Linked DNA regions of Rhodopseudomonas sp. BAL398. The protein of the gene in region 1 binds, or shares a complex with, the protein of each later gene. Links are inferred from orthologs where the notes say so. Each region holds a gene or a part of one and is shown in the gene's direction. Other genes may lie near its edges.

Region 1 (9,048 bases):
GCGGAGTGCGGTTGCGCTTTTCCTCGACCTTGATGATGTGCCAGCCGAATTGCGACTTCACCGGCTCCGAGATCTTGCCCGGCTCCAGCGCGAAGGCTGCGGCGGAGAATTCCGGCACCATCTGCTCCTTGGTGAAGAAGCCGAGGTCGCCGCCGTCGGAGGCGCCCGGATCCTTGGATTCCTTCTTGGCCAATTCTGCGAAGTCGGCGCCCTTTTTCAGCTCCGCCTCGATCTCCTTGGCCTTGTCCTCGGTCTCGACCAGGATATGGCGGGCGTGAACTTCCTGCTCGCTGGCGATCTGCTTGGCGGCCTCGTCATAGACCTTCTTCATCGCCGCGTCGGTGGTCGCTGCCTTGCCTTCGGTCGCCAGCAGGCTGTCCATCAGCAGGCGATTGCGCGCGAAAGCCAGCTTGGTCTTGAAATCGGCGGTGTCGGCGATCTTCTTGTCCTCGGCCGCCTTGGCGACGATCTTCATGTCGATCAGGAACGACAACACGTTGTCCTGCTTGGTCGCCGGGTCCATCTGCGCCAGGCTGGGCCCGAGTTCTTGTTCGGCCAGGGTCACGTCGCTTTGGCGGATCTCGGCACCGTTCACCTTGGCAAGCACCGGATTGGCGTCTTCGGCGCGAACCGGAAGACCCGCAAACAGCACCAAAGCAAGGCAGCCGGTCACGGCGGTCAGGCCGAAGCGATGGCTGGATTTGGGTAACAACGACACGGCGGTCATGGAGAATCCTTATCTTCGGGAAATAGTGCTGTTTCGGGGCGGCGGGACAGTTGCCCAACCATGCGGCCTTGGCAACGCGAAAACTTGGTCAATTTCATGAATTCCGCGACCGGCTGGCGCGTTGACAACCCCCTGACCCAGCCATATCTGTCCCCAGACTAGTAAGGTGGGACAGGCATCGACCGGCCGAAGCTTGGCCGAATACCTCGGATTGCTGGATTCCCACTGATTTCGCGCGACGCCCGAACCGGATGCCAGCCCCTGCGTCACGATGAGTTGATAGCTTCGGTTGAATGATGTGCCGGCGGCGACGCCGAACTGCAAAGACAGGATTTTAGTATGCTCGGCGCGCTTGCTCGCAAATTTTTCGGCTCCGCCAATGATCGTCGCGTCAAGGCCTACCAGGCTCGGGTCGACGCCATCAACGCTCTGGAGCCGGAAATCGCCGCTTTGTCCGACGAGGCGCTGCGGGCCCGCACCGATGAATTCCGCAAACAGATCGCCGAAGGCAAGACCCTTGACGAATTGCTGGTGCCGGCCTTCGCCACGGTGCGCGAGGCCGCCAAGCGCACGCTCGGCCAGCGTCATTTCGACGTGCAGCTGATCGGCGGCATGGTGCTGCACGAGGGCGACATCGCCGAGATGAAGACCGGCGAAGGCAAGACGCTGGTCGCCACGCTGGCGGTCTATCTCAACGCGCTGGCCGGCAAGGGCGTGCACGTCGTCACCGTCAACGACTATCTGGCGAGCCGTGACTCCGGCTGGATGGGCCAGATCTACCGCTTCCTCGGCATGACCACCGGCGTCATCGTGCACGGTCTCGATGACGGCGAGCGGCAGAAATCCTATGCCTGCGACATCACTTACGGCACCAACAACGAATACGGCTTCGACTATCTGCGCGACAATATGAAGTACCGGCTCGAGGACATGGTGCAGCGCGGCCATGCCTACGCCATCGTCGACGAAGTCGACTCGATCCTGATCGACGAGGCGCGCACGCCGCTGATCATCTCCGGCCCGCTCGACGACCGTTCGGAATTCTACAACACCATCGACACCTTCCTGCCCAAGCTCGACAAGGCGACCGATTACGAGCTCGACGAGAAGCAGCGCACCGTGACGCTGACCGAAGCCGGCATGGAGAAGATCGAGACCCTGCTGCGCGACGCCGGCCAGCTCAAGGGCGAGTCGCTGTACGACGTCGAGAACGTCTCGGTGGTGCATCATATCAATCAGGCGCTGCGCGCCCATTCGCTGTTTTCGCGCGACAAGGACTACATCGTTCGCGACGACGAGGTGATCATCATCGACGAATTCACCGGTCGCATGATGCAGGGCCGACGCTATTCGGAAGGGCTGCACCAGGCGCTGGAAGCCAAGGAACACGTCACGGTCCAGCCGGAAAACCAGACGCTGGCCTCGATCACCTTCCAGAACTACTTCCGGATGTACGACAAGCTCGCCGGCATGACCGGCACGGCGCTGACCGAAGCCGACGAATTGTTCGACATCTACAAGCTCGAAGTGGTCGAGATCCCGACCAATCTGCCGATCGCGCGTCTCGACGAGGACGACGAGGTCTATCGCACCCAGAACGAGAAATACGCCGCGATCCTGGCCGAGGTCGAGCGCGCCAATGCGCGGCTGCAGCCGGTGCTGGTCGGCACCGCCTCGATCGAAAAATCCGAGGTGCTGGCCGACTACCTGCTCAAGCACGGCTACAAGCAGATCGACTTCGCCGATCCCAAGGGCATGGACAAACTCTATGCCGCCGCCCGCACCGGCAAGCCGGCGAAGTTGTTCGCGGTGCTGAATGCCCGCTTCCACGAGCAGGAAGCCTATATCGTCGCCGAAGCCGGCGTGCCGGGCGCGATCACCATCGCCACCAACATGGCCGGCCGCGGCACCGACATCAAACTCGGCGGCTCGCTGGAGATGCGGATCGAACACGACACCGCGGGCATCACCGACGAGGCCGAAAAGGCCGCCAAGATCGAGGAAATCAAGAAGGACGTAGAACGCTTCCGCGACATCGTGCTGAAGGCCGAGGATGTGGTCGAGATCGAGCCGGCGAAGGGCTCCAAGCCGGCCAAGACCGTGACCCGGCCCGGCGGGCTCTACATCATCGGCTCGGAACGCCATGAATCCCGCCGCATCGACAACCAGCTGCGCGGCCGTTCCGGCCGTCAGGGCGATCCCGGCCGCTCGAAATTCTTCCTGTCGCTGGAAGACGATCTGATGCGGATCTTCGGCTCCGACCGGCTCGACACCATGCTGACCAGGCTCGGCCTGAAGGAAGGCGAGGCGATCATCCATCCCTGGATCAACAAGGCGCTGGAAAAGGCGCAGCAGAAGGTCGAGGCGCGCAACTTCGACATCCGCAAGAATCTGCTGAAATTCGACGACGTCCAGAACGACCAGCGCAAGGTGATCTTCGACCAGCGCGTCGACCTGATGAAGGAAGACAGCGTCAACGAGACCGTCACCGACATGCGTCACGCCTTTGTCGAGGATCTGGTTTCCAAGCACGTCCCCGAACACGCTTATGCCGAGCAGTGGGATGTCGCCGGGCTCAAGGAAGAGCTGGATCGCGTGGTCGGCCTCGATCTGCCGGTCGATGAGTGGGCCAAAGAAGAAGGCATCGCCGACGAGGAATTGCTGGCGCGGCTGGAGAAGGTGTTCGACGAACACATGGCGGCCAAGGTGGCGCAATGGGGCCCCGAGGTGATGCGCTACGCCGAAAAGAGCATCCTGCTGCAGACCCTGGATCATCTGTGGCGCGAGCATCTGGTGATGCTGGATCATCTGCGCAACGTCATCGGGCTGCGTGGCTATGGCCAGCGCGACCCGCTGCAGGAATACAAGTCGGAGGCGTTCAGCCTGTTCGAGGCGATGATCGCGCATCTGCGCGAGGCGGTGACCGCGCAGCTGATGCGGGTCGAGATCATTCCGCCGGAGCAGGACCATGAGCTGCCGCCGATGGAAGCGCACAAGCTCGATCCGAACACCGGCGAGGACGAGATGTCGTTCGCCAATGTCTCGCTGGCGCCGGCCGACAATGCCGACAAGTCCGCGCGCGACCCGAACCGCCCCGAGACCTGGGGCAAGGTCGGCCGCAACGAGGATTGCCCCTGCGGCTCCGGCAAGAAGTACAAGCACTGCCACGGCCGCTACGCCTGAGCTGCGGCTTCGAGGCGGGGTGACCCGCTTGATTCCATAGAGCTTGTTTCCATGGATGCTGTCATTCCGGGGCGCGCGGCCGCAGGCTGAGCGAACCCGGAATCTCGCTTAGAGAGCAATTCTGTTTTTGATGGAATCAGGCTTGCGCTTCGGAGCACTCACAACGGGCACGCCCTCATGGTGAGAAGGCGCGAAGCGCCGTCTCGAACCATAGGCCGCAGACATCCGGCTCCTCATCCTTCGAGACGCCCGGCTTTGCCGGGCTCCTCAGGATGAGGACTCAGTGCCCTTGGGAACGACCAAATCCGCTTCGATCAATCGATCAATCGATCAAGCGCTTTAAGCGCCCTGCCTTGCCGCGAGATTCCGGGTTCGCTCGCAGCGGAGCTGCTCGCGCCCCGGAATGACCGAGTTTGATCAGACGGGTCATACCGACGGACGTTGCCGTTGACTCATCAATTGAGTCATGGCCGGGCTTGTCCCGGCCATCCACGCCTTTGATCCAGCACGGTTTTCAATGCGTGGATGCCCGGCACAAGGCCGGGCATGACGAACGCGAGGCTGTGCCCTTTGATGTCAGGTCGCCTGAAGCTGCGTCAGCGGCAACATCCCAGCGGCAAGATCCGAGGGTTGAGGCTGAGGCGGACTTCGGCGTGGTAGGTCGGTCCCTCGCAGATGCGGCCTGCCGGTCGAGGCGCTGTGGTCGTCGTCACCTGAAATGAAATTGCGGCGTCTTCGCCGGCGCAGCCTCAGCGCGCCGCTGAAAACCGGCTGTCGAACGAATTCGTCGACACCACCGGCGCGGCGCCGGCCATCGTGCTGCCGGACAGGGCGGCGGTGCTCTCGGAACCGAGCGAGGGCTTCAGCTGCGGCCGGGCAGCGGCCGTGTGCCTTGGCGGTTCGGCCGGGGTCGGCACCTGCGCCTGATGTCGCGGCGGCGCTGCGCTGTCCTGACCTCTGACGGCATAATTTCGCGGGGCCGTCTTGGGCTTGGCGCGGGGAATCGGCAGCGGGACCGCCTCGGCGGTCGGCTTGGCCTCGTGGCTGCCGATCCCGACCTTGCTGGCGAGGCTGCTGAAGAAATTGCTGGAGCTGGACGGGTTGTTTGACTCCACGGACGCGACATAGGCCTTAGGCGCGGTGGATTCCACCGCGGCCGCTGGCTCCGACACGGTGCCGGTCACGCCGGCGGAGATTCGCGGAGGGTTGACGGTCGGCGGGATCGTGCCCGGCGCGCGGGTCATCGCCGCGAGCGCCAGGCTTTGACTGTCGCCGCCTTCCGACAGGCCGGTCGAGGCATCGGGCAGCTTGGCGGCGAACACGCGGTTCATGCCGCCATCGATGCCGGTCTGCAGCCGCGCCACCGGCATGCCCTTGGAAATCAGCTCGGCGGTCTTGATGTCATCGCTCCGCTCCTTGGCCTTCACGGCCGAGGCGATCGAATCGGGGATCACATAGGCCGGGCACTTGCCGGCGGGGTTGAACGACAGCGGCTGCGATGCATCCGGCGGGGCGGCCGCGTCGAATACGTATTTCTTCTCGCAGAAATCGACCTTCGGCTCCTGCCGCGTCACCTCGAAATGATCATTGCCTTCCTTAAGCATCTTCCAGAACGGCATGTTCGGATTGTTGCGATGCTTGGCCAGGTTGGCCGGCGTCATCCGGAACGGATAGGCCTGAAGCTGGAACGCGCGCTGGCCGCCGAAAAACGATTCGCGGCCGAGCGAATAAATCTCGGCGATCTGTTCGTCGGTCATCGCGTAGCAGCCGCGCGACGAGCAGTCGCCATGCACCATCAGCTGCGAGCCGGTGCGCCCGAGCGCGCGATCGAAGGCGTTCGGATAGCCGGTGTTGAACGACAGGTAATAGGACGATTGCGGATTCATCTGGCCGGGCGAGATCGCGTAGAATCCTTCCGGCGCCTGGCGGTCGCCTTCGCGGATCTTCGGTCCGAGATCGCCGGACCAGCGGCAGATCGGATAGGTCTTGAGCAGAGCAAAACGGCCTGAGCGAGTCTGCTTCCAGATCTCGAGCTCGGCCTCCTGTTTGAACAGCCGCACCAGGATCGGCGATTGCAGATCCATGTCCTTGGTCTGCATCTCGGAAACCAAGCGCGGTGGCACCGGCTGATTGGCCTTGGCGTTACTCGCCAGCGAAATCTGGTCGCTATTGCAGCCGGCCAGCGCCAAGCCGGCCGCAAGCACGGCCGAGGCGACAAGCGCGCGACCTGGGAGATTGATCAAAGCGAAGCTCCGCAGCCAATGGGCAAATTCAGTCTCCGATTGTCGACAATTGTGCCCATTACCCTAGCCAAATATTATCCTTAAGACCCCGTGCTCGCAAGCCGATCAAGGCGGTGCGGACGCGCCATGCCGGGGCATGGTCAAGGAACACTGAACACGCCGCTCGCGGCCAAACTTGGACCGAACCGGCAGGCCGATGAATATGGTTAAGGAAGGTTGAGCAGAGGCTGGCGGAGCTCAGCCGTCCGCCGCATCAGTCCGGCGGGGCCGGATCAGGCCAGTTTGCGGCCGATATCGAGGAATTTCTGCCGCCGCTGCTTGCGGATGGTGTCGCGGTCCAGGTCTGCCATCGCGGCGAAGGCCTGGGCGATGGCGTCGCCCGCGGTCGCAATCATGGCGGCGGGATCGCGATGCGCGCCGCCTTTCGGCTCCGGCAGGATCTGGTCGATCACGCCGAACCGCGCCAGATCCTGCGCGGTGATCTTCATCGAGGTCGCGGCTTCCTGGGCCTTGGCGGCATCGCGCCACAGGATCGAGGAGGCGGCTTCGGGCGAGATCACGCTGTAGATCGCGTGTTCCAGCATCAGCACCCGGCTGGCGGTGGCAATCGCGATGGCGCCGCCGGAGCCGCCTTCGCCGATCACGACCGCGACATTGGCAACGCCGAGCGCCAAGCAAGCGTCGGTGGAGCGCGCGATGGCCTCGGCCTGGCCGCGTTCCTCGGCGCCGATGCCCGGATAGGCCCCGGCGGTGTCGACCAGCGACAGCACCGGAATGCCGAAACGATCGGCCATTTCCATCAGCCGCACGGCCTTGCGATAGCCTTCCGGCCGCGCCATGCCAAAATTATGCTTGAGCCGGCTCTCGGTGGAGGCGCCCTTTTCCTGGCCGATCACGCAGATGCTTTCGCCGCGGAAACGGCCGAATCCGCCGACCAGAGCTTCGTCCTCGCCGAATTTGCGATCGCCAGCCATCGGGGTGAATTCGGTGATCAGCGTCTCGATATAGTCGAGGCAATGCGGCCGCTGCGGATGCCGCGCCACCTGGGTCTTCTGCCATGGGGTCAGCGTGGCATAGAGGTCGTGCAAGGCCTGTCCGGCCTTTTCCTCGATCCGGCTGATTTCCTCGCCGATGTCGCTGCCGGACTCCGCCAGCGCACGCAATTCGTCGATCTTGGAATCAAGTTCCGCGACCGGCTTTTCAAAATCGAGATAGCTGCGCATGGGATCAGGCATTTGCACGATATGGGGTCTGGGAGGGACGGGCGATAGCGGCCAAACCCGGCTTTTCTAGCCATCGGCCGCCCGAGTCAAGCGGGCGACGCAAAAGGTAATTTGTGTCAACGACTTGGTTTCGCGCTCGCGCGGCCCACATGCGGCCATCGGCGGCGCCCGATGGCGGCAGATGACGTCCTCAGTCTTCGATGGTCTCGTGGGCGTCGGGTTCGCCGCGTTTCCAATAGCCCGCCGCCTTGGTCCAGGCTTTGGGATGGCCGCGCTGTTCGACGATCTCGCGCCGCAGCGCCCGGGCGACCGCCGCCTCGGCGGCGATCCAGACAAAACCCTCGCCTTCCGGCAGCGAAAACGCCGCCAGCGCCGCCAGCAGCTGGGCAGCGTCATCGGACGACGGATCGCGCGCGATCCAATGCGGCGTCCAGGCAGCAGCGGTGGCCAATTGCTGCGCGGCGCCGTCGGCGGTGATCACGAAACTCGCCACGGCCACGCCGGGGCGCAATTCCTCGACGCGGCGGCCGATCGCCGGCAGCGCGGTCTCGTCGCCGATCAGCGCATACCAGTCGAAATCGTCCGGCACCACGCTGGAGCCGCGCGGGCCGCCGATCTCGAGCGTGTCGCCGAGCCGCGCCGATGCCGCCCATTGGGTCGCCGGCCCGGCCTCGTGGAGAGCGAAATCGATCGTCAGCGATCCGCGCGCTCGGTCGAACCGGCGCGGGGTAAAATCCCGCATCACCGGTTTGCCGTCGGCGCCGGCCGGAAAGATCAGTTTGACGTGGTCGTCATGGCCGAGGCTGACGAAATCGCCGAGCTCCGGCGAGGTCAGGTCGAACCGCAGCATCCGCGACGGCAGCGGCGTGATTGCCGCCACTGTGAGCAGACGGCGGCGGAGTTCGTGGCGAACGCGCTGCACCTGATGGCGCGGCGTGTGATCCGGGCCAGGGGGAGTGCCCTGGCCCGGCAAGGTGTCGGTTCTGCTCATCACAGCCGCTCGATCTTGCTGGCGGCTTCGTCGATCAGCGCCACCGCTTCGTGCAGTTTGTCCTTGCCGAGGCCGGCGCCGAGCCGATGCATCAGCACGCTTTTGAGGTTGTGCATGGCGCGGCGCACCGGCACCGCGTCGGTGCGTTCGCGCATCGCGCCCATAGCTTCCAACCGCGCCAGCATGGCGGCGACTTCGGCGGCGTGCTCGGCAAGATGCGCGGTGCCGTCCGGCGTAATGGCAAATTGCTTGCGCGCGCCCTCCGACACCTGCTCCTCGATCAGGGTCATTTCGCTGAGCAGCGTCAGCGTCGGATAGATGATGCCGGGGCTCGGCGCATAGGCGCCGCCGGTCAGCTCCTCGATCGCGCGGATCAGATCATAGCCATGGCGCGGCCGGTCGGCGATCAGCTTGAGCAGCACCAGCCGCAGCTCGGCGCCCTCGAAGCGCCGGCGCCTTCCATGGCCGCGACCCTCGCCCTCCTCCTGCCAGTCCCCGGGACCGCCGTCGCGGCCGAACCGGCCGCCGCCGCGCGGGCCGGCATGGCGTTCGTCGCCAGCGTGGCGTTCGTCAAAGTGACGTTGGTGAAAATGTCCGCGACGGCCGTGGCCGAGCGCCTCTCTGAATCCAAACATGGAAAATCCTCTGTCTCGTTTATGATCGCTCTAAGATATATCATGA
Region 2 (8,557 bases), 3.8 Mb from region 1 along the record:
CCACGTTGGTCGCCGAATCGATCGCCCAGCAGCTCGAGCGCCGCGTCGCGTTCCGCCGCGCCATGAAGCGCGCCGTGCAGTCGGCGATGCGTCTGGGTGCCGAGGGCATTCGTATCAATTGTTCGGGCCGTCTCGGCGGCGCCGAAATCGCGCGGATGGAGTGGTATCGCGAAGGTCGCGTGCCGTTGCATACGCTGCGCGCCGACATCGACTATGGTGTCGCCACCGCATTCACCACGTTCGGCACCTGCGGCGTCAAGGTCTGGATCTTCAAGGGCGAAATCCTCGAACACGATCCGATGGCCCAAGACAAGCGCCAGGCCGAGGGTGACAATTCCCGGCCGCGTCGCGACGCCGCTTGATCGACAGCATGATCCCGAAAAGTGGGCACCGGTTTTCGGGCCAGATCATGCGCAAGACAGAAGGTTTGAGGGCGTAAGCCATGATGCAACCAAAGAAGACCAAGTTCCGCAAGGCGCATAAGGGCCGTATCCACGGCGTTGCGACCTCGGGCGCGACCTTGTCGTTCGGCCAGTTCGGGCTGAAGGCGATGGCGCCGGAGCGTATCACCGCCCGTCAGATCGAAGCCGCCCGTCGCGCGCTGACCCGTCACATGAAGCGCGCCGGCCGGGTCTGGATCCGGATCTTCCCGGACGTGCCGGTGTCGAAGAAGCCCGCCGAAGTTCGAATGGGCTCCGGCAAGGGCACCCCGGAATTGTGGGTTGCCCGCGTCAAGCCTGGCCGGGTGATCTTCGAGATCGACGGCGTCACCCCGCAAGTCGCCAAGGAAGCGTTCACGCTGGCTGCCGCCAAACTGCCGATCAAGACGCGTTTCGTCACGCGTATCGCGGAATAGGATGACGATCATGGCCGATTTGAAAACCGCCGATATCCGCGCGATGAGCCCCGATCAGATGGACGACGCCGTCCTCAATCTGAAGAAGGAGCGCTTCAACCTGCGGTTCCAGCGCGCCACCGGGCAGCTCGAGAACACCTCGCGTCTGCGCGAAGCCCGCCGCGACATCGCCCGCATCAAGACCGTCGCCGCGCAGAAGCGCGACGCGAAGACGAAGTAAGGGACCCGACATGCCGAAACGTACGCTGCAAGGCTTGGTCGTGAGTGACAAGCAAGCCAAGACTGTCGTGGTGCGGGTTGACCGCCGCTTCACCCATCCGATCTACAAGAAGACCATTCGACGCTCCAAGAACTACCATGCCCACGACGAGAACAACGAGTTCAAGCCGGGGGACATCGTGTGGATCGAGGAGAGCAAGCCGATCTCGAGGTTGAAGCGCTGGACCGTGGTCCGGGGCGAACAGAAGAAGACCGCCTAAAGCGCGACTTGCGCACCAGTTAAGCGCGACTTTGCGCATCAGAAAGAGGACGAGGTGCATCAATGATTCAGATGCAGACCAACCTCGACGTGGCCGATAATTCAGGCGCACGCCGTGTCATGTGCATTAAGGTGATTGGGGGATCCAAGCGCCGGTATGCCACCGTTGGCGATGTCATTGTCGTGTCGATCAAGGAAGCCATCCCGCGAGGGAAGGTGAAAAAGGGCGACGTGATGAAGGCCGTGGTTGTGCGGGTCCGCAAGGACATCCGCCGGGCAGATGGCTCCGTCATCCGCTTCGACCGCAATGCCGCCGTGCTGATCAACAATCAGTCCGAGCCGATCGGCACCCGTATCTTCGGGCCGGTGCCGCGCGAGCTGCGCGCCAAGAACCACATGAAGATCATTTCGCTCGCGCCGGAGGTGCTGTGATGGCTGCCAAGATCCGGAAGGGTGACAAGGTTATCGTGCTGAACGGCCGCGACAAGGGTCGCACCGGCGAAGTCTTCGAGGTGCGTCCCACCGACGAGAAGGCGCTGGTCCGTGGGATCAACATGGTGAAACGTCACCAGAAGCAGACCCAGGCTCAGGAAGGCGGCATCATCGCCAAAGAGGCGCCGATCCACCTGTCCAACATCGCGATCGTCGGCAAAGACGGCAAGCCGACGCGCGTCGGTTTCAAGATTCTGGCTGACGGCAAGAAAGTCCGCATCGCCAAGAGCTCGGGAGCAGAGATCGATGGCTGAGACCGCTTACGTTCCGCGCCTGCGCGAACAATTCGACCGGGAAATTCGCGGCAAGCTGACCGAACAGTTCGGCTATGCCAACGTCATGCAGGTGCCGCGGCTCGACAAGGTCGTGCTGAACATGGGTATCGGCGAGGCCGTCAATGACCGCAAGAAGGCCGATACGGCAGCCGCCGATCTCAGCCTGATCGCTGGTCAGAAGGCGATCATCACGTTCTCGCGGGCCGCGATCGCGACCTTCAAGCTGCGTGAAAATCAGCCGATCGGCGCCAAGGTGACGCTGCGGAAGGCCAAGATGTACGAGTTCATCGACCGCCTGATCAACGTCGCGCTGCCGCGCGTGCGGGATTTCCGTGGCCTGAACGCGAAGAGCTTCGACGGCCGCGGCAATTACTCGCTCGGCATCAAGGAGCATATCATTTTCCCCGAAATCGATTTCGACAAGATGGGGGAAACTTGGGGCATGGACATCACGGTGTGCACCACCGCGACGACCGACGACGAGGCCCGCGCCCTGTTGACCGCATTCAATTTCCCGTTCCGGCAGTGAGAAGCTGACTAGCCTTTGAGCTGATCTGCCTCTCAAACGCGGAAACCCAGGAGCCAAGCATGGCAAAGAAGAGTTCGATCGAGAAGAACAACCGTCGGAAGACAATGACCAAGAACGCAGCGCCCAAGCGCGCGCGTTTGAAGGCCATCATCTCCGACAAGACGCTGCCGATGGAAGAGCGGTTCGCGGCGACGCTGAAGCTCGCCGAGATGCCGCGCAATTCGTCGGCGACGCGGATTCGCAACCGTTGCGAGATCACCGGACGGGCCCGCTCGGTCTACCGGCTCAACAAGCTCAGCCGTATCGCGATCCGCGATCTCGGGTCCAGAGGCCTGGTTCCGGGCCTCGTGAAGTCCAGCTGGTAAGGGGGCGGGCATGTCAACGCACGATCCGATCAGCGATCTCATCACCCGTATCCGCAACGCCCAGATGCGCGCCAAGTCCAAGGTGTCGACGCCTGGCTCGAAGATGCGCGCCAACGTTCTCGAAGTCCTCAAGAGCGAGGGCTACATCCGCGGCTACGCCAGCGTCGAGCACGCGTCCGGCCGCAGCGAGCTCGAGATCGAGCTGAAATATTTCGACGGCGAGCCCGTGATCCGCGAGATCGAACGGGTTTCCAAGCCAGGACGGCGTGTCTACGCATCGGTCAAGAACCTGCCGCGCGTGAACAACGGCCTCGGCATTTCGGTATTATCGACGCCTAAGGGAATCATGGCCGACCACGAAGCGCGAGACGCGAATGTGGGCGGTGAAGTTCTCTTCACGGTGTTCTGAGGAAGGATCGACCATGTCACGCGTTGGCAAGAAGCCCGTCCCGGTCCCGTCGGGTGTGACCGCGACCGTCGCGGGCCAGACCGTCCAGATGAAGGGGCCGAAAGGTCAGCTTCAGTTCATCGTCCACGACGATGTCGACGTGAAATACGAAGGCGGATCGGTGACGGTCGCGCCGCGGTTCGAGACCAAGCGTTCGCAGGCGCTGTACGGTACCGCGCGCGCCCAGATCGCCAATCTGCTGGTGGGTGTCACCAAGGGCTTCGAGAAGAAGCTCGACATCACCGGCGTCGGCTATCGCGCTGCGTTGCAGGGCAAGAAGCTGCAGCTGGCGCTGGGCTACAGCCACGACGTCGTCTACGACATTCCGGAAGGCATCACCATTACGGTGCCGAAGCCGACCGAGATCTTCATTTCGGGCAACGATTCGCAGCGTGTCGGTCAGGTTGCCGCGGAGATCCGCAGCTATCGGCCGCCGGAGCCCTATAAGGGCAAGGGCGTACGCTATTCCGACGAATTTATCTTCCGCAAGGAAGGCAAGAAGAAGTAACGGAGCCGGTCATGTCGAAACTCAAGATCACGAATGCCCGGCGCAAGAATCGCGTGAGGGCCTCGCTGCGCCGGATTGCCAACGGTCGTCCTCGGCTGTCGGTGTTCCGCTCGTCGAAGCACATTTACGCGCAGGTCATCGACGACCTGAAAGGCGAGACGTTGGCTTCGGCATCCTCTCTGGAGAAGTCGATGCGCGACACCGGCAATACCGGTGCCGACATCGACGCCGCCAAGGCCGTCGGCAAGCTGCTGGCCGAACGCGCGGTGAAGAACGGTGTCACCGAGGTCGTTTTCGATCGCGGCGGCTATCTTTATCACGGACGCGTCAAGGCGCTGGCCGATGCGGCCCGCGAAAGCGGTCTCAGCTTCTAAGCTTTTGGAATTGAACGGACACCAGGATAGGGGCGCACGTCTTTCAGAGACAGGCCTCGCAAGGATTGGAAAACACCATGGCAGGTGAACGCGAACGCGGTGGAGGCCACAGGGGTGGTCGGGAAGAGCGCGACAGTGAATTCGTCGACAAGCTCGTCCATATCAACCGGGTGGCAAAGGTGGTCAAGGGCGGCAAGCGCTTCGGCTTTGCCGCGCTGGTCGTGATCGGTGATCAGAAGGGCCGGGTCGGTTTCGGCCATGGCAAGGCGCGCGAAGTGCCCGAGGCGATCCGCAAGGCCACCGAATCGGCGAAGCGCAACCTGACGCGCGTCGCGCTGCGCGAGGGTCGCACCTTGCATCACGACATTGCCGGTCGTCATGGCGCGGGCAGGGTGTATCTGCGCTCGGCGCCGGCGGGTACCGGCATCATCGCCGGCGGCCCGATGCGTGCGGTGTTCGAAACGCTCGGCATCCAGGACGTGGTGGCCAAGTCGATCGGTTCGTCGAACCCCTACAACATGGTTCGCGCCACCTTCGATGCGTTGAAGCACCAGGATTCGCCGCGTTCGGTCGCGGCGCGCCGCAACATCAAGGTCTCGACCTTGCAGTCGCGCCGGGTCGGCGGCGACGCCGAGGTGGTTGCCGAATAGGCGGCGTGATCGATTGATCAGGCCGGAATAGACAAGACGCGATCTGGAGTTATCGACGATGGCAAACGCCGCAAATATGATCAAGGTCGAGCAGACCGGCAGCGCGATCCGCCGCCATCACTCGCAGCGCGAGACGCTGATCGGCCTCAAGCTAAACAAGATCGGTCGCGTCACCGAGCTGCCGGATACTCCTGCGGTTCGCGGCATGATCGCCAAGGTTCAACACCTCGTCCGCGTCGTCGACGAGAAATAAGGAGACAGGGCGATGAAGCTCAGCGATATCGCCGACAATGCCGGCTCGCGCAAGAAGCGTATGCGCGTTGGCCGAGGCATCGGATCCGGCAAGGGCAAGACCGCGGGCCGTGGCGGCAAGGGCCAGACCGCGCGTTCGGGCGTGGCCATCAAGGGCTTCGAAGGCGGCCAGATGCCGTTGCATCGGCGCCTGCCGAAGCGTGGCTTCACCAACATCTTCCGGTTGGAATTCACCGAGATCAATCTCGACCGGCTGCAGGAAGCGATCGACGCCAAGACCATCGACGGCGCCGCCACCATCAATGCCGAGGCATTGGTGAAGGCCGGCGTGATCCGTCGGGTCAAGGACGGCGTGCGGCTTCTGGGCCGTGGCGCGGTGACGTCGAAGCTGACCATCGAGGTCCACGGCGCATCGAAAACCGCGATCGCCGCGGTCGAGAAGGCCGGCGGCACCGTGACGGTTCTCGCGCCGCCGAAGAAAGACGCCGGCGAGGCTGCGTAACATCCGCGTCATCGCCTGTAAAAACAGGCGCCGGCGTGGCCGGGACGGTGGATTTTTCGCCAGCCGCATACCAAATTGAAGTCCGGCGTTGACCGGATGACCCGCTGTCCGGGGCATCGCGGTGCGAGCGGCGCAGGAGAAAGCCGATTATGGTCTCTGCAGCAGAACAACTAGCGGCAAACCTCAATTTTTCGGCGCTCGGTAAAGCCGATGAGCTGAAGAAGCGCATTTGGTTCACCCTCGGCGCGCTGCTGGTGTACCGGCTCGGGACCTACATTCCGCTTCCCGGCATCGATCCCAATATCTGGGAGCAGGTGTTCAAGTCGCAGGCGGGCGGCATTCTGGGCATGTTCAACATGTTCGCCGGCGGCGGCATTCACCGCATGGCGATCTTTGCGCTGAACATCATGCCGTATATCTCGGCCTCGATCATCGTGCAGCTGCTGACGACGGTGTCGCCGCAGCTCGAAGCGCTGAAGAAAGAGGGCGAGTCGGGCCGCAAGACCCTCAACCAATATACCCGCTATCTGACGGTGCTGTTGGCCGCATTCCAGTCCTACGGCATCGCCGTGGGCCTCGAAGGCGCCGGCAATGTCGTCTCCGATCCCGGCCTGTTCTTCCGGCTGTCGACCGCGATCACGCTGACCGGCGGCACCATGTTCCTGATGTGGCTGGGCGAGCAGATCACCTCGCGCGGCATCGGCAACGGCATCTCGCTGATCATTCTGGCGGGCATCGTCGCCGAATTGCCGTCAGCCCTGGCCAATATGCTCGAACTCGGGCGTCAGGGCGCGCTGTCCACCGGCTTGATCCTGGTGGTGCTGGTGATGGCCGTGGTTGTGATCGCCTTCATCGTGTTCATGGAGCGGGCGCAGCGCCGGCTGGTGATCCAGTATCCGAAGCGCCAGGTCGGCAACAAGATGTTCGAGGGCCAGTCCTCGCATCTGCCGCTGAAGCTCAACACCTCGGGCGTGATCCCGCCGATCTTCGCCTCGTCCTTGCTGCTGCTGCCGACCACGGTGGCGAATTTCAATGCCGGCAAGGGCCCGGAATGGTTTCAGTGGATCACCACTCAGCTCGGCCACGGCCGTCCGCTGTTCCTGATCATGTATCTGTCGTTGATCGTGTTCTTTGCCTTCTTCTATACGGCGATCGTGTTCAATCCGACCGAGACCGCCGACAATCTGAAGAAGCATGGTGGCTTCGTCCCGGGCATCCGGCCCGGTGAGCGCACCGCCGAATATATCGATTATGTGTTGACCCGGATTACGGTGCTGGGCGCGGGCTATCTGGCGATCGTCTGTCTGATCCCCGAGATCCTGATTTCCTACGCCTCCGTTCCGTTCTATTTCGGCGGCACTTCGCTTCTGATCGTCGTCAGCGTGACGATGGATACTGTGGCTCAGGTCCAGGGCTATCTGTTGGCGCACCAATATGAAGGGTTGATCAGGAAGTCGAAGCTAAGGGGCCGCAAGAAATGAGATTGATCCTTCTCGGGCCGCCGGGGGCGGGCAAGGGAACGCAGGCATTACGACTCGTAGAGCGTTACGGCATCGTTCAACTCTCCACCGGGGAGATGCTGCGGGCCGCTGTCGCGGCCGCAACGCCGATCGGGCTGAAGGCCAAGGACGTCATGGCTGGCGGCGGGTTGGTGCCCGACGACGTCGTGGTCGGCATCATTTCGGATCGGCTCGATCAGCCCGATGCGGCCAAGGGATTCATCCTGGACGGCTTCCCGCGCACCGTGCCGCAGGCCGAGGCGCTCGATGCGCTGCTGAAGAACAAGCACATCAAGCTCGACGCCGTGGTCGAGTTGCGCGTCAATGAGAGCGCGCTGCTGCAGCGGGTCGAGACCCGGGTCGCCGAGATGAAGGCGCGTGGCGAGGCCGTTCGCGCCGACGACACCCCAGAAGTGCTGTCGAAGCGGCTGGCCAGCTATCGCAGCCAGACCGAGCCGCTGATCCATTATTATTCCGAGCAGCGCAAGCTGCTCACCGTCGACGGCATGATGACCATCGAGCGCGTCACCGAGGAGATCGATCGGATCCTGTCGGCGATCGCCGCCACGGACGCTGCCAAGAAGGCCGCCGGCAAGACCCTGGCCGCCCGACGCACCTCGTCGGTCGTGAAGCGCGGCAAGCGACCGGGCGCCAAGCCGGCCAGTGCCGAATCGAAAGCGGCCAAGTCCAAGGTTGCCAAGAAAGCCGCGCCGAAAGCCGCCAAGGCAGCAAAAGCCAAGGTGGCCAAATCCAAGGTGGCCAAATCCAAGGGTGCCAAGCCCAAGGTGGCCAAGACCAAGACGGCCGAGTCGGCAGCCAAAAAGCCGGCGAAACCTGGCGTCGGGGCCAAGAAGCCTGCGAAAACCGCCAAAACTGCCCGAAAACCCGCAAAATCGGCGGCCAAACCGGCGAAGAAGCCGGTTGGCAAGGCGGCGGCCCGCCAGGCCGGTACAGCGACCAAGACCTCGAAGACGGCCGGCAAGGCTGCAAAGAGCGCCAAAAAGGTCACGAAAAAGCGAGCTAAGGCCTAGAGTCGGTTGACGAAACGAGTTGGAATCCGTTAATAGGGCCGGTATCCCGTCGGATAGTTTTTGACGATGCCGGGCCCCATATAACCAAGGGGAAGGGCGTCGTGTTCGCGTTTGCGGACATGGGCGCCCCGAAAATTGCGACAAACAGCCGGCCGCAAAGGTTCGGCGACAGGAGAGAAGTCTGTGGCCCGTATAGCCGGTGTGAACATTCCGACCAACAAGCGCGTGCTGATCGCGCTGCAGTACATTCATGGCATCGGCCAGAAGAACGCGGCCGAGATCGTCGAAAAGGTGAAGA

What was found.
Region 2: the proteins of secA (region 1) and secY are in contact, whole or in part, in a crystal structure (PDB 3DIN), measured with the Thermotoga maritima proteins. The link is inferred for Rhodopseudomonas sp. BAL398 from one-to-one orthologs. Residues at the interface, in WP_004082002.1 of Thermotoga maritima: Glu261, Ala262, Arg263, Lys300, Ala301, Arg302, Thr303, Ile304, Ile305, Leu323, Tyr324, Asp325, Pro326, Val329, Ser330, Tyr333, Ile336, Lys340, Phe345, Val349, Glu363, Phe364, Tyr374, Ser375, Gly376, Gly377, Glu393, Ile395, Thr482, Ser483; in WP_004081795.1 of Thermotoga maritima: Glu108, Gly109, Glu110, Glu111, Ala236, Glu237, Arg238, Arg239, Ile240, Thr241, Ile242, Gln243, Tyr244, Ala245, Arg246, Arg247, Val248, Thr249, Gly250, Arg251, Arg252, Val253, Tyr254, Gly256, Ala257, Ser258, Thr259, Tyr260, Leu261, Pro262.

The regions. Positions count from the first base shown.
Region 1 is NZ_CP133111.1:4,452,260-4,461,307, forward strand. The notes cover bases 710-4,110. They hold secA (preprotein translocase subunit SecA), read left to right. Parts: upstream 710-1,066; coding sequence 1,067-3,910; downstream 3,911-4,110. Other genes in these bases: RBJ75_RS21005 (peptidylprolyl isomerase), read right to left, coding at 710-727. In the rest of the region: more of RBJ75_RS21005, read right to left, coding at 1-709; RBJ75_RS21015 (murein L,D-transpeptidase family protein), read right to left, coding at 4,660-6,153; RBJ75_RS21020 (acetyl-CoA carboxylase carboxyltransferase subunit alpha), read right to left, coding at 6,426-7,388; RBJ75_RS21025 (siderophore-interacting protein), read right to left, coding at 7,567-8,367; RBJ75_RS21030 (PadR family transcriptional regulator), read right to left, coding at 8,367-9,002. UniProt on the Escherichia coli protein: Required for protein export, interacts with the SecYEG preprotein conducting channel.
Region 2 is NZ_CP133111.1:676,622-685,178, forward strand. The notes cover bases 5,135-8,044. They hold secY (preprotein translocase subunit SecY), read left to right. Parts: upstream 5,135-5,878; coding sequence 5,879-7,210; downstream 7,211-8,044. Other genes in these bases: rpmD (50S ribosomal protein L30), read left to right, coding at 5,135-5,228; rplO (50S ribosomal protein L15), read left to right, coding at 5,241-5,729; RBJ75_RS03195 (adenylate kinase), read left to right, coding at 7,207-8,044. Also shown: rpsC (30S ribosomal protein S3), read left to right, coding at 1-362; rplP (50S ribosomal protein L16), read left to right, coding at 443-856; rpmC (50S ribosomal protein L29), read left to right, coding at 867-1,076; rpsQ (30S ribosomal protein S17), read left to right, coding at 1,087-1,335; rplN (50S ribosomal protein L14), read left to right, coding at 1,398-1,766; rplX (50S ribosomal protein L24), read left to right, coding at 1,766-2,080; rplE (50S ribosomal protein L5), read left to right, coding at 2,073-2,630; rpsN (30S ribosomal protein S14), read left to right, coding at 2,690-2,995; rpsH (30S ribosomal protein S8), read left to right, coding at 3,006-3,404; rplF (50S ribosomal protein L6), read left to right, coding at 3,418-3,951; rplR (50S ribosomal protein L18), read left to right, coding at 3,963-4,325; rpsE (30S ribosomal protein S5), read left to right, coding at 4,403-4,975; more of rpmD, read left to right, coding at 5,034-5,134; more of RBJ75_RS03195, read left to right, coding at 8,045-8,259; rpsM (30S ribosomal protein S13), read left to right, coding at 8,443-8,557. UniProt on the Escherichia coli protein: The central subunit of the protein translocation channel SecYEG. Consists of two halves formed by TMs 1-5 and 6-10.